Regions from separate parts of the Bradyrhizobium sp. LA6.1 genome, predicted to be linked through region 2. Evidence: predicted binding sites of a transcription regulator. Region 2 holds the regulator's gene; the other holds the start of a gene.

Region 1 (7,393 bases), on a different contig from region 2:
TTGCCGGCGAGCTTCAGACCCAGCAGCGCGAATTGCAGCAGACCAACGACCAGCTCGAGCAGAAGGCGCAGCAGCTCGCCGAGCGCAACGTCGAGGTCGAGCGCAAGAACCAGGAAATCGAGCAGGCCCGCCGCGCACTGGAGGAAAAGGCGACCGAGCTCGCGCTGACCTCGAAGTACAAGTCCGAATTCCTCGCCAATATGAGCCACGAGCTGCGCACACCGCTGAACTCGATCCTGATCCTGGGACAGCAGCTCACCGACAATCCGGATGGCAACCTCTCGGCCAAGCAGGTCGAGTTCGCCCGCACCATCCATGGCGCCGGCACCGACCTGCTCAACCTCATCAGCGACATCCTGGATCTCTCCAAGATCGAATCCGGCACGGTGACGGTCGACGCCGAGGAGATTCTGACTGCGAACCTGCTCGAGACCGTCGGGCGGCCGTTCCGGCACGAGGCGGAAAACCGCAACCTGTCGTTCAAGATCGACGTCGACCCGAACCTGGCCCGCAGCATCGTCACCGACTCCAAACGCCTGCAGCAGGTCCTCAAGAACCTGCTTTCCAACGCCTTCAAGTTCACCGCCGAAGGCGAGGTGCGCCTGAAGGTCGTCGCCGCGGTCGGCGGCTGGGGCACGGATCACCCAGTGCTGAACTCCGCGCCGGCGGTGATCGCGTTCGAGGTGACGGACACCGGCATCGGCATTCCCCTGGAGAAGCAGAAGCTGATCTTCGAGGCGTTCCAGCAGGCGGACGCCGGCACCAGCCGCAAATACGGCGGCACCGGTCTCGGACTTGCGATCAGCCGCGAGCTCGCGAGCCTGCTCGGCGGCGAGATCCATCTGCGCAGCGCGCCCGGCAAGGGCTCGTCCTTCACGCTCTATCTGCCGCTGAAATATTCCGGCCCGACGCTCGCGCCGCGTGCGCCCGCGCCGCAGCAGTACAGTCAGCCGCCGGCGTTGCAAGCGGCTGCACCCGAACAGCAGCGCGTCATCGAGCAGATCGCCGACGACCGGCTCAATCTCGAGCCCGGTGACACCATCCTGCTCATCGTCGAGGACGATCCGCATTATGCCCGCGTGCTGGTCGATCTCGCCCGCGACAAGGGCTTCAAGGTTCTGGTCGCCGCGCGCGGCGCGGAGGCCCTGGAGCTTGCGAAGCAGTACCAGCCGCGGGCCGTTTCGCTCGACGTGTTCCTGCCTGACATGCTGGGCTGGACGGTGCTGAGCCAGCTCAAGCACAATCCGCTAACCCGCCACATTCCCGTGCAGATCATCACGCTCGACGAGGACCGCCAGCATGCGCTGGCCCGCGGCGCCTTCTCCTTCGTCAACAAGCCGACCACGACCGAGGGCGTCTCGGCCGCGCTGACGCAGATCAAGGAATACGCGCGGCCGCGGCGCAAGCGGCTCCTGATCGTCGAGGACAACGAGGCCGAGCAGCTCTCGATCCGCGAGCTGCTGCATCACGACGACATCGAGATCGTGACGACGGATACCGGCGCCGGCGCGCTCTCGACGCTGCGCGAGGCACCCTGCGATTGCGTGGTGCTCGACCTGCGGCTGCCCGACATGAGCGGCTTCGAGGTGCTGGACCAGATCCGCAACGACGAGAGCCTGTCGAACGTTCCGGTGGTGGTCTTCACCGGCCGCGAGCTCTCGGCGGAGGAGGATGCGGAACTCCACACCATGGCGCGCAGCATCGTGGTCAAGGGCGTGGAATCGCCGGAGCGCCTGCTCGACGAGACCGCCTTGTTCCTGCATCGCGTGATCACGGAACTGCCGGTCGAGAAGCAGCGCATGCTGGAGAAGCTGAACAGTTCCGACGAAGACCTGATCGGCAAGACCGCCCTGCTCGTCGACGACGACGCCCGCAACATCTTCGCGCTGTCGAGCGTCTTGGAACGGCGAGGCATGAAGGTGCTGACGGCCACGACCGGCCGCGAGGCGGTGACGCTGGTCGAATCCAATCCGGAGATCGCCATCGTGCTGATGGACATCATGATGCCGCAGATGGATGGCTATCAGACCATCGGCGTCATTCGCGAAAATCCGGCCTTCGCCCGCCTTCCGATCATCGCGCTGACAGCCAAGGCGATGAAGGGCGACCGTGAGAAATGCCTGGAAGCCGGTGCGTCCGACTACCTCGCCAAACCCGTCAACACCGATCAATTGCTGCTTGCAATCCGCATGTGGCTGCACCGCTGAGTTTGGATCCGCGAATGGACCACGAAAAGGTCAACATCCTCCTCGTCGACGACCAGCCGGCCAAGCTGCTCGCCTACGAGGTGATCTTGAAGGAACTCGGCGAGAACCTCGTGATCGCAGCATCGGGCCGCGAGGCGCTGGAGGTGCTGCTCAAGACCGAGATCGCGGTGATCCTGGTCGACGTCTGCATGCCCGAGCTCGACGGCTTCGAGCTCGCCGCGATGATCCGCGAGCATCCGCGCTTCCAGAAGACCGCGATGATCTTCATCTCCGCGATCCAGGTGAGCGACATCGACCGGTTGCGCGGCTACGAGATGGGCGCGGTCGATTACGTGCCGGTGCCGGTCGTGCCGGAGGTGCTGCGCGCCAAGATCAAGGTGTTTGCCGAACTCTACCGCAAGACGCGCGAGCTCGAACGGCTGAACCAGGAGCTCGAGGACCGCGTTCGCGCACGCACGGCCGAGCTGGAGAATTCCACCGCAAAGCTGCGCGAGAGCGAGGAGCGGCGCAGCATGGCGATCGCCGCCGGCAAGATGGGGTCCTGGGACTGGGACTGGATCAACGGCGACTGGATGTGGGACGAGGGCCAGTACCGCATCTTCGGCGTGACGCCGGAGACCTTCAATGTCACCTCGGCCAACATCCAGGCGCAGCTGCACCCTGATGACGTCGACCAATTCAGCCAGGCGATTGCCGCGTTCAATACCGGCGCGCACGCCTATGAAGGCGAGTTTCGCGTCAGCCGGCCCGATGGCGAGGTGCGCTGGTGCGTCGGCACGGCGGCCGCGACGGTGGACCAGGGCGGCCGCGTGGTGCGCGTGAGCGGCGTCACCGTGGACATCACCGAACGCAAACGCGCGGAAGAGAGACAAAACCTGCTGGCGCGCGAGGTGGATCATCGCGCCAAGAACGCGCTGGCGCTGGCGCAATCGATCGTGCGCCTCACCCGCGCCGACGAGGTCAAGGCCTACGTCAACGCCGTCGAAGGGCGCATCAACGCGCTCGCGCGCGTGCACACGATCCTGTCGCTGTCGAGCTGGCAGGGCGCCGAACTCTCGAGGCTGATCGACGAGGAGCTCGCGCCCTACTCGCTCGGCGGCCAGATCAAGCTGGCCGGTCCGGAAGTTCAGCTGGCGCCGGCGACAGCGCAGACGCTGGCGCTGGCGTTGCATGAGCTCTTCACCAATTCGGCGAAATATGGCGCGCTCTCGACGCGGTCGGGGCGGCTCGCGATCGGCTGGCAGGTCGAGGACGACCACCTCACACTGACCTGGGACGAAACCGGCGGCCCGCTGGTGAGGACGCCGAAATCCCGTGGCTTCGGCACGCGGAGCTTGCTTGCCAGTGTGGAATCGCAACTCGGCGGACAGGCGGAATTCAACTGGCGTGCCGAAGGCCTGTTGTGCCGCCTCGAGGTGCCGCTGACGCGGAAGACCGTAGCGCCGTCGGCCGCGAGCAAGTTCGACGCGGCTCCGTCCGAACCCCTTCAGCGGGCCTCAGGCTAGAGCGCTTGCGAGCGAAGTGGGCTCCGGTTCGCGCGTAAGGACAGGAATCTGGAGTTTCGGCCCTGATTCACTCAGAACCGATCATGATCTAGCGCGCCGCGGCGACCCTCACGCGCTGCATCGCCTGCGGTTCGTCAGCGACACGTCCTTCCAGCCAGGCTTCCGTTTGCGAAAGCTCGCGCAGCGCCCGCGCGTAACGGCGGGCTGCGCTCCGCTCGACGCCGCGCGGCAGCTTGCGCGCCTTGCGCAGCATGTCCACAGCCGCGTTGCGATAGGCCAGCGAGCGATAGAGAAAGACGACCTTACCCATATCGAATGTTCCCGTGTTGATGGCATTCATCCTCGCAAGACCGCCATGAACGTCGGATGAAGCGGGGAATGACAAAATCGTCATGATAATGGAACCCGCAATCGTCGTGCGCGTTTTATGCCACACCGCGAGGCGGTTCCATGCGCGGGAAAAAGTCGCCGAGCCTCATCTCTCCGACCGGCGTCATCAAGCTGATGACGCATGCGATGATGGGCGCAGCCCTCGGCCTTGTCTTCGGGCTCGCCCTCGTCCTGTTCAATCCGGCGGTCGCAAATTTGCTGAACCACGGCGGACATTCGGCCGCCATGGTCTTCATCATCACACTGGTGACGACGTTCGCGATCGGCGCGACGCTCACGGGCCTCGTGTTCATCCTCGCCGAGGACAAGGAATTTTGAAGCGCGCGTGACGCGCACCGGGCGCTTTCGTGCGGAACTCCTGCGGCAAACGGCGGTTGGCTGCCTGCGTCAATTCAACTCAGGGAGTTCCCGCGCATGAAAACCACCAAGCTCGCTCTCACCGTGATGCTGGCAACCGGCCTCGCCGCCGCTCCGTTCGCCGCGCAGGCCAAGTCGCATAAGGCCAAGCCTGGATCCGCGATGTCGTCGTCGCAGACCACAGGCGCCAACACCAAGTCCACCAAGGGAGCTGATCCCTCCGGTCAAGGTGGTTCAGGCCCCGGCTCCGACCAAGGCGGCACCATGACGAACAACAAGGGCGGCATGAGCAACACCAAGTGAGCTCCGGCCGACGATCAAAGGCCTCGCGGCGACGCGGGGCCTTTCGCTTTGGAGCTGGAGCTTGGAGCTGGATTGGGAATCCTTCCAGCGTCAGATCGCTAAAGCGGCCGTCCCGCGGCATTCGCCTTCACGAGATGCTCAAGCTGTGCACGTTTGCGTGCGATCAGGAGCTGCGCTGCGGCATCGTCGAGACCCTCGCGCTGCAATTGCCGGATGGCGGAGCCGAGTTCGAGAATTTCGGCGCGCAGCTTTAGAATCCGGTACGTGTCCGGGTCTTCCTCCACCGCACGCTCCCAAAATTCTCAGCGGCGCGCGATCACGCGCAGCGGACTGCCGGATGTCGTTGCAGGACGAAGGCGTACCCGCTCGCGGACGTCAGGCAGGACATCGCCGCCACCGGCCGCCTTCCATTCGCCGATCAGCAGGTTGATTTTCCGGCGCAGATCCATCTGCGCCAGGGCCTTTTCTGTGCAGTCGCGGTCGCGATCGACGAGGTCGCGCACAGACACCTCGATGTCGGCCATTTCGAGCCTCAAGGCGCTGATTTTGCGTCGAATTTCATTAATTCTGTTGTCCATGGCTTGTTAGAACAAAATAAGAACATATAGTCAAGTCACGATTTCAGAACGGAGAGGCCAAATGCAGGTTCAGGGTAAATACGACGCCAGGGTTTTCCTCGCGGAGCAGATGACGAGAGCGCAGGGGCTGAGGCTGAAGCGTCTGAGCGAGGAGGCCTATCAGCCCACTCAATACGATCGGGCTCTGTCCTCGACTGAGGCTGCGCGCCGCATTCGAGCGCTGGAAGACGAGATCGAGTTGGCGAACTCCTTCTGAGGAGCGCGGCCAGCGCATTTGGAACGTAGGGTCAATGATGCGGTTCTTTCCCGGGCCAAGGGAGAGAGTTGATGGCACGCAAGGCAAAGAAACGCCGCTACTCACGCAGCGCCAGCAGTGATGTCGAGCGCGAGATGCGCCGTTATAAGAAGGGCACCGCGAAAAGCGGCCCCGGCGGTCGTGGCGGACGCGTGAAGAGTCGCAAGCAGGCGATCGCAATCGGCCTGTCGGAAGCGCGCGCGAAGGGCAAGAAGGTCCCGAAGAAGGCGTCGAAGCGAAAGACCTCCAAGAAGAAGACGGCCAAGAAGACAGCCAAGAAAGCGAAGAAGACCGCGAAGCGCAAATCCAGCAAGCGGTAACGCCCACTCGCGTCAGATCATGCTGCCCGGCATGAAACAGCGGATCGAAATCCCGAACGCAGTCTTCACCGGCCACACCATGGTGTGGCCAGCCCGGTTTGGCTCGGTGATGACGGCCTCATCAGGCACGTCCACCCACTGCCCGTCGAGCCGCACGCGATAGTGCCCATCGTGCGATTCCCAATCGGGGTCGGATACAGCAAAGCCATCTGCATCCGAGCAGCAGGGCCCGAGATGGCTGCGCAAGCTGTCGAACCAGGGTTTCAGCGGCGAGTTGGCGTAGCGGCCATCGTCGCGCCCCAGGGCGCTTCCGGTCGTCAGGACAAGCGGCGCCACAAGCAGCGCACACCTCAGCGAGAGCTTCAATCGATCCATGTCGGCACCGATCAAATGCGAACCACCGGTTCCACAAGAAGGCCGGGCGTTCGAAGTTCCACTCCTGCAATTCGCCTGGGCGTCTTCATTGACGCCAAAGCCCAACACGTGATTCCGAACTGTGACGAGCGAACGCGGCTTTTTCGGACGAACCCGTCATCAACGCTGCCGTTAACGAGAATGTTATCGGCACCTGTGGGAATCTTCCAGACGCGCACGAAAAAGGCGGCCCGCAGGCCGCCTTTTGAGTTTGCCGCGGGAAGCGCGAGGCTTAGGCCAGCGGCACCGCGACGAACCGCGTCGCTTCCTGGCTCTTCACCTGCAACAGCACGCTGTTCTTGCCGGATGATTTGGCCTGCGCCAGCTCGGAACGGACGTCGCCGACATTGGCGACGGCCTTGCCGCCGACATTGAGAATGACGTCGCCGGTCTGGATGCCGCGCTGCGCGGCGGGTCCCTGCGGATCGACCTCGGTCACGACGACGCCCTTCTGGCCCGCGCCCTGGACGTCGCCGGCCGGCGCCAGGCTGAGACCGAGGCGCGGCGTGCCGGTGTTCGGCTGCGCCTTGCCCTCGCCGGCCTTGGCCTGCCGCTCGTTCGGCAACTCGCCGAGGGCGAGTGTCACCGTCTTGCTCGCGCCTTTGTGGAAGACGTCGAGCTTCACGGACGTGCCCGGCGCCAGGGTGGCAATGGTGCGGGCGAGATCGCGGGAGTCCTTGATCGCGGTACCGTTGACGGCGGTAATGACGTCGCCCGCCTCGATGCCGGCCTTCGCCGCGGGGCTGCCGTCCTGCGGATTGTCCACGATCGCGCCGCGCGCCTCCTTGAGGCCGAGGCTGTCGGCGATCTCGGCGCTCACCGGCTGCACCTGCACGCCGAGCCAGCCGCGGGTGACCGAGCCCTTGTCCTTCAGCTGCGCGACGACGAGCTTCGCGGTCGAAGCCGGAATGTCGAAGCCGATACCGACCGAACCGCCGGAGGGTGAGAAGATCGCGGTGTTCACGCCGATCACGTTGCCGTTCATGTCGAAGGCCGGACCGCCGGAATTGCCCTTGTTGATCGG
Region 2 (7,393 bases):
GTTTCGGCCCTGGTGATGCCCGCGGGCCTGTTGGGCTTGATTTCAGCGCCGTTCGGACTCGATGGTCCGTTCTGGTGGCTGATGGGGATCGGCATCGACTGGATGGTTGCGGTGTCGCGCTGGGTGGCCGCTTTGCCGGGCGCGGTCGGCCGCATCTCGGCTTTCGGCATCGCACCGCTGATCGTTGCAAGCTTGGGAATCATCGTGATGGGCTTGTTGCGCACGCCGTTGCGCTGGGCCGGCGCGGTGGTGCTGTTGGCCGCGATCCTCTGGGGACTGTGTGCGCGGCAGCCCGATGTCCTGATCGCCGGTGACGGCCAGAGTGTCGCGGTGCGGGGCAGGGATGGGCACCTGCAACTCATCAGGTCGAGCAAGGACAGTTTTCTTCTGAAGGAATGGCTCGCCGCCGACGCCGATCCGCGCGACGCCGGCAGTGCCTCACTGGCCGCCGGCGTGTCGTGCGACGAGGCCGGCTGCGTGACGCCGCTCGCCGACGGGCGTCTGGTCGCGCTGGCCTTGCGCATCGATTCACTGGCTGACGATTGCAGCCGGGCCGCGCTGGTGGTGACGGCGCGGCCGGCGCCGCCGGATTGCGCGGCGATGGTTGTCGACCGTCAGCGTCTCGCAAGGCAGGGCGCGCTGGCGCTGACGCGAAGCGGCGACGGCTTTGCGGTTCAGGCGGCGAAGGCAAGGGGGGCAGACCGTCCGTGGTCGCCGGCGGCTGCCGGCGAGGCGGATTTCGGCGCGAGCCTTGGGCCGCAGGCGGCGGCTCCCCGCAACCGCGACGCGACGCCATCGGAGGCCGACCTGCAGGCCGAGGATTGAGCGGACGGGTTACAGATACCAGGCCAGCACGGCGTCGAGCCTGGCGTTGCCGATCACCGGCAGGACGACCATCTGGCTCAGTCCAGAGGCGCTGGCCTGCAAGGCCGCGACCGAGCCGTCACGCGCGAGATCGTCGTTGAGCGCGGGCATGCCGGTGGCCCAGGCCCCGCCGATGCTGCCTTCGCCTTTGGCGATGGATTTCGTCGCATAAAGCGCGGCGAGGTCGGTCTGCCCGCTGCAATCGCCGGCGCGGAAGACCAGCGCCGAACGGGCCTCGTCCGGAACCCAGATCTCGAAGCGTCGCGCGATTGGCGTCGCCTGCGCGGAGAGGAATGTCAGCACCCAGGTCTGATCGGTGCCGGTCCGGTAGGGAACGCCGACGCCGAGATTGATTCCGACCTTGGCGGCGTCCTCCCAGCGCAGAAAACTCCTGGCATCGTGCAGGTCCTTGATGATCAGAGGCAGGCCGGCTTTCCAGATGCGGCCGGGCAGGCCGAAGCCGCGCGGAAATCTGGTGTGGCGGGAGTTGAATTCGAACATGTCGGCGGTGCCGTAATAACCGTCGACGAGCGCCATCTCGTGGGAGGTTTCGGCATCGTTGTGCCAGAGCTCGATCGCGCCGACATGGGCCTCGTCGTCGCCGCAGAACAGCACCATGACGGCTTGCAGGAATTCGCCTGAAAACACGGGCACCGCCACGCCGCAGGTCAGCCCGGCGGCGATGGCCTGATCGGTCCGCTTAAAATAGGAATCGGTGAATCTGGTGAGGATCACGGGGTGGCCGCCGGCCCAGGCCTTGCCGGGAAGTCCCTCGTCATATCCGAAGTGCAGATCCTCGCTCACGTCCCTAAACGCGGACAACCCTTCGCCGTAGAGGCCGCCGCCGAATTTCCAGCCGCATGCGCGTGCGGTCAGGCACCCAGAGTTCAACGACGCGAATGAAGGTCTTCATCGAACGTGCCCGCGGTCTCAAGCCGCACCAAGCATCGGCCATTTGGCTGCGGAACGGACGTTCAAAATTCAGGCAGGACAGCGCAAACTTCGTGCGGTGGGAGACGCCACGGCTTGGTCCGCCCGATGGAGTTTCGCGGGACACAAACGACACCATCTCGCCGGCCTCGGCCGGCGATGGCGATTTCAATCCTGGCCCGACCTGCCGGCCGGGAATGGCTGCATCAGCCGATCGGCAGGCGGGTGATGGTTGTCCGGCTGTCGGTGATGGTCTGCGGCTTGTGCTCGCGCTCGCCGAGCGGCTGGGTCACCGGTAGCTGCAGCACGGTCGCGCGCTGGCCTTCGACCAGCTGCGTCACCAGCACGGATTTGCCGTCGGGGAATTCGATCGCATCATGATGGCGATCGGGAATGTGCGGATCGATCTTGCCGAACTTGCCGACGCGCGAATTGACGGTGCGCGTCCAGATCCAGCGATTGTCGTAGCGGACGTTGTCGGCGAACGCGAGCTCCGTCCCCGGGAGCAGGCAGACCGCGACGGTCGGATCGGCCGCGGAGGCAAAGCCGCGCGTCGAGGTGCCGCGGAAGGTTGTCGTGACGATCGTCTCGCCGACTTCGGCGGGACGCGACGCGACGGCATGCAGGCTGTAGTCACACATCGGGTGCTCCTCATGCAGGGATAGCGACCCACGTCTCTTAATCGAGGCGCAGGCCTCTATCAGAGTGGAAATACCAAACGTTCTGCCGGGTTGTAGGCAAATCTACGGCTCGCCGCCGCAGGCCGCAATCACATTAACTTTCCCGAATCCACCAGGAACAAAGCCCGCCCCTTTGCATTCTGCAGGCGCGTGTCAGCGCCCCGCAGGCGCCGACCAGCCGGAATATTGCCAGCCCGGCCGCGACGGTTGGTCGACGGCGTCGAGGGCCTTGCGGACTTGCTCGCTCATGGCGGTATCCTTGCGGACATGGGGCCGCGATTGCGCGGCCAAGGCTTGCACGGCCAAGGCTTGCACGGCCAAGGCTTGTACGTCCAAGGCTTGCGACGCTGATGCTGCGATCAGCGCCACAGCAAGTGTGCTCAGAACGATCCGGCGGATGACTTCTCCTCGAACCTGAAGGCCGCGAAGCAGGGCTGCTTCGTGCGGCGTGCCGAGGATTTACCGCTGGAGGAGGGGCCGGATAATCTGCGCGAAACCAGAAAGACTATCCAGCGGAAGCGGACAATCGTCCGCTCCAATCTCGGATCGGCGATGCCGATCGAAAGCGCGCGGGGCGCCAAATAACCGATACCGGCACGTCCGGTATCAATACTTCCGGTACAGCCCGATCAGCTTGCCCTGGATCTTCACCCGGTTGGGCGGCAGAATGCGGACCTCATAGGCCGCATTGGCGGGCTCGAGCGCGATCGAGGCGCCGCGGCGGCGGAAGCGCTTCAGCGTCGCCTCCTCGTCGTCGATCAGCGCCACCACGATATCGCCGGTATCGGCGCTCTCGTTGCGCTGGATCAGCGCCATGTCGCCGTCGAGAATGCCGGCCTCGACCATGGAATCGCCGCGCACTTCGAGCGCGTAATGTTCGCCCGAGCCGAGCATGTCAGGCGGTACGCTGATGGTGTGGCTGCGGGTCTGCAAGGCCTCGATCGGCGTACCGGCCGCGATGCGGCCCATCACGGGGACCGCGACGGGGCGCTCGCCCTCGTCCGCCGGCGGGCTCGAAGTCGTGCGGACCTTGCCGAGATTGCCTTCGATGACGCTCGGCGTGAAGCCGCGACGGCTGCCGGCGGCGGCCTGAAGCTCGGGCAGCTTGATCACCTCGATGGCGCGGGCGCGGTTGGGCAAGCGCCGGATGAAGCCGCGCTCCTCGAGCGCGGTGATCAGGCGATGGATGCCCGATTTCGAGCGCAGGTCGAGCGCGTCCTTCATCTCGTCGAAGGAGGGCGGCACGCCGCTTTCCTTCAGCCGTTCGCTGATGAACCGCAGGAGCTCGTATTGTTTGCGCGTTAACATCTCGACCAAAATCCCCCGGTTGATGTCGTTCGATTCCGAGACGCTGAATTCAGCAGTAAGCCGCTACATTCTCGAAACAAATCATGAACGGACACTATATGTTCGATACATGTTCCGCAACTGCTTAATTTACCGTGAACGCGACAAAGTTCGCGGAACGCACGCGAACGAAGCAATCAGACGGGCAGTCGCAAGACCTCGCAAGGCGTGCCGGCTTGGGCCTTCGGCGCGAATGGCGCGCGCACGAGAAGTGCCTGTGCCGCAGCGAGATTCGCAAGCAGCGAGGAATCCTGGTGATTGACGGGGAGGGCGAGGAGCGTGCCGTCGTCGCGCAGCTCGAGGCGTGCGCGCAGATAATCCTCGCGCTGGTCATTGGCGCCGACATCGCGGCCCAGCACCGCGCGTTCGCGGCGGTGATGAATCATCGAACGGCCCGAAAGCGCGCGAATCAACGGCACCATGAACAGGAAGCCGCAAACATAGGATGACACCGGATTGCCGGGCAGGCCGATCACGCGCATCGCGCCGAGCCGCCCGTTCATCATCGGCTTGCCCGGCCGCATCGCGATCTTCCAGAACGCCATCGAGATACCTTCGTCCCTCAGCGCCTGCTGGACCAGATCGTGGTCCCCGACCGACGCGCCGCCGGTCGTGATCAGGATGTCGGCGCCGCTCTCCCGCGCGCGGCCGATGCCGGCCGTGGTCGCCTCAAGCGTATCGGCGGCCACGCCGAGGTCGATGGTATCGGCGCCCTCGCTGCGGGCGAGCGCGTGCAGGGCGTAGCCGTTGGAATAGACGATCTGGCCGTGGCCCGGCGTCGTACCCGGCATCACCAGCTCGTCGCCGGTGGCGAGGATCGCGACCTTCGGGCGTCGCCGGACTGGCAGTTGCGGGTAATTCATGCCGGCGGCGAGCGCGAGGTCGCGCTCGGTGAGCCGGGCCCCTTTGCGCAGCAGCACGTCGCCTTCCGAGAAGTCGACGCCGGCGGGGCGGATGTGCCGCCCCGTTACGGCGGCTTCCTTGATGGTGACGCGCTTGCCGTCCGCAATCGTGTCCTCCTGGATCACGACCGCATCAGCGCCATCGGGAACGACACCGCCGGTGAAGATACGCACGGCCTCGCCGGCGCCGACCGATCCCGCAAACGGGCGGCCCGCCGCGACCTCGCCGATCAGGGTGAGCTGGGAGTCGATCTTCGCCGCATCGACCGCGCGCACCGCATAGCCGTCCATTGCCGACATCGCCTGCGGCGGCTGCGTGCGCCGCGCGGCGACGTCGCGTGCGAGCACGCGGTGGAAGGCTGCGTCGAGCGCGATCATCTCTTCAGGCAGCGGCTCTGCGCCCGCCAGCACCGCGGCGAGCGCGTCGGAAACCGGCATCAGGGCCACGGGTGAAAACTCCTGCTGGGCCCGTTCGGGCAAATCGGCGGCGAGAGTTCTAGCCGAGTGCAGGCGCAGAGGCAAAACAGTGGCCGCGCAGGATGATTTATCCTGCGTCATCCGCTCTGCGATGAAGGGTGAGCATCAAGTCCGCCGCGGCATGATCCAGAAGGCGAGACAGACCGGTACGAGGATGGCCATGGCGAGGACGAGAAAGACGAGAGCCACGGCCAGCATCGGTCAGCCCCCCGGCTGCTTGTACGGACTGACGTCCGGCGCTGCGGGGCCCTGATCCTTGTCAGGCAGCGGGTCGGCCTGGGATTTCAGGTCGGCGGCCTTGCTGATCAGTCTTGCGGAAAGGTCAGAATCCGAGGTGGTTCTGGCGAATTTCATCAGCAGAGAGGCCTGCTTGGTGAGGTAGGTTTTGCCCAACACGACGATAAGCCCGATGTAGAATTCCCAACGGACTCATGAGTCCTGAGAGGGGCAATCGTTCCGGGAACTCTGTATAAAATGCACAAAGGGTTTTGGTTCCTCGCCCCCGGGCAAAATAGTTCCATTCGCGGCCCGTCGGCTTGCCGGTCAGAGATCAGATTCCGAGCGCCTTGAGGGCGTTCCCGACGTCGCGGGGCGAGGTCACGTGGATCGTGGTCAGGCCGCGCGACCGCGCTCCTTCGATGTTCTCGGCAAGATCGTCGAAGAACACGATACGGTTCGCCGGCACGCCGATCGCGGCCACGACATGATCGAAGGCCTCCACATCCGGTTTGCGCAGGCCGATGCTGGACGACAGATACAGCTCGCGGAAATGGCCGAGAAGGCCGGCATATTCCTTCGAGAAGTGGTCCACATGCGGCCGGTTGGTGTTGGAGAAAGCGTAGAGCGGCAACTGCTTTGCCGCACGCGGCAGCAGCTCGGCGATGTCGGGCATCTCGCCGGCGAAGATCGCGTTCCAGCCCTCCAGGAACTGTGCGTCCGAAATGCCGATCCCGAGCGCGACACGCAGCGAGTCAAAATAGGCCTCGTCGCTGATCTTGCCGACCTCGTGCAGCCGGTAGGCTTCGCTGTCCCGCACATAGCGCGCGACGATGGCTTCCGGCTTGCAGCCGGCATGTCCCGCCCAGCAGGCGATCGCCTTGGAGAAATCGATGTCGAGCACGACGCGCCCGAGATCGAACAGGAGCGCGTCCGCGCTACCGGGAGAGAGCGAGCTCATTGCATCCTTTCACTCAATATCGATAGGGGTCGTGGTCGAACAGCGGGAACGCGCTGAACACGCTCGGCGCATTCGTTGCGGTCGCCTGGTGCAGGCAGGACTTGTCGACCTCGGCGAACGAGGTGGCGCCCAAGAGGCCGAGGCAGCGCAGCACCTCGTCCTCGAGCAGCTCCAGCATTCGCCTCACGCCGGCTTCGCCGGCCGCCGCCAATGCCCAGCATTGCAGCCGGCCGATGCCGACCATGTCCGCGCCCGCCGCGATCGCCTTGACGATGTCGGTGCCGCGGCAGAAGCCGCCGTCGACCATGATCTTGGCGCGTCCCTTCACGGCCTCGACGATCTCGGGCAGCACATGCATGGCACCGCGGCCGTGATCGAGCTGGCGGCCGCCATGGTTGGAGACGTAGATCCACTCCACGCCGTGATCGACCGCGATCCGGGCGTCCTCGGCGGTGGCGATGCCCTTCAGGATGAGCGGGATCTTGAACTTGTCCTTGATCATCTTCACGGTCCGCCACTCCAGGCCCTTCTGGTAATCGCCGCCGGTGGCGCGCAGGCGGCTCTCGCGAACATAGCGCTTGGCAATGTCACGTTCGCGACGGCTGTAATGGGCGGTATCAACGGTCAGGCAGAAGGCGGCGTAGGCGTTCTTCTCGCTCCGGCTGACGACATCGGCGACGAAATCGTCGTCGCCGCGCACATAGAGTTGATAGAGCCGCAGCGCATCAGGGGCGGCCTCGGCGGTCTTCTCCAGGCCGGGCTCGGACACCGAGCTCAGCATGTGCGCCGCGCCGAAGGTGCCGCAGGCGCGGGCAACGCTCGCCGCGCCATCCGGATCGAAGATCTCCAGCGCGCCGACAGGGGCCAGCACCACCGGCAGCCGCATCCTGCGCCCGAACAGCTCGACCGAGCCGTCGACCTCGCGGACGTCGCGCAGCACGCGCGGCCGGAAGGCGATCTCGTCGAGCGCCATGCGGTTGCGGCGCATCGTGGTCTCGGTCTCGGCGGCGCCGACG

The links. The regulator LexA, encoded in region 2, represses DNA repair genes until DNA is damaged. The targets are predictions, from matches to a motif close to TGTTCNNNNTGTGTTCNG.
Region 1: a site for LexA is predicted at 5,348-5,365, ahead of ABIB99_RS00100 (DUF3072 domain-containing protein). Genes of this name have one in related genera too.

The regions. Positions count from the first base shown of each region.
Region 1 covers NZ_JBEPQK010000001.1:18,373-25,765, reverse strand. The annotation lists gene ABIB99_RS00135 (HAMP domain-containing protein) at 1-2,207, shown strand, start outside; gene ABIB99_RS00130 (HWE histidine kinase domain-containing protein) at 2,222-3,712, shown strand; gene ABIB99_RS00125 (hypothetical protein) at 3,801-4,106, opposite strand; gene ABIB99_RS00120 (hypothetical protein) at 4,163-4,420, shown strand; gene ABIB99_RS00115 (hypothetical protein) at 4,517-4,762, shown strand; gene ABIB99_RS00110 (hypothetical protein) at 4,861-5,046, opposite strand; gene ABIB99_RS00105 (hypothetical protein) at 5,065-5,286, opposite strand; gene ABIB99_RS00100 (DUF3072 domain-containing protein) at 5,402-5,596, shown strand; gene ABIB99_RS00095 (DUF6496 domain-containing protein) at 5,668-5,955, shown strand; gene ABIB99_RS00090 (hypothetical protein) at 5,968-6,330, opposite strand; gene ABIB99_RS00085 (Do family serine endopeptidase) at 6,602-7,393, opposite strand, start outside.
Region 2 covers NZ_JBEPQK010000003.1:140,310-147,702, forward strand. The annotation lists gene ABIB99_RS07810 (ComEC/Rec2 family competence protein) at 1-825, shown strand, start outside; gene ABIB99_RS07815 (GAF domain-containing protein) at 835-1,668, opposite strand; gene ABIB99_RS07820 (hypothetical protein) at 2,001-2,435, opposite strand; gene lexA (transcriptional repressor LexA) at 3,081-3,782, opposite strand; gene ABIB99_RS07830 (molybdopterin molybdotransferase MoeA) at 3,959-5,170, opposite strand; gene ABIB99_RS07835 (hypothetical protein) at 5,402-5,596, opposite strand; gene ABIB99_RS07840 (HAD family hydrolase) at 5,751-6,377, opposite strand; gene ABIB99_RS07845 (alpha-hydroxy acid oxidase) at 6,391-7,393, opposite strand, start outside.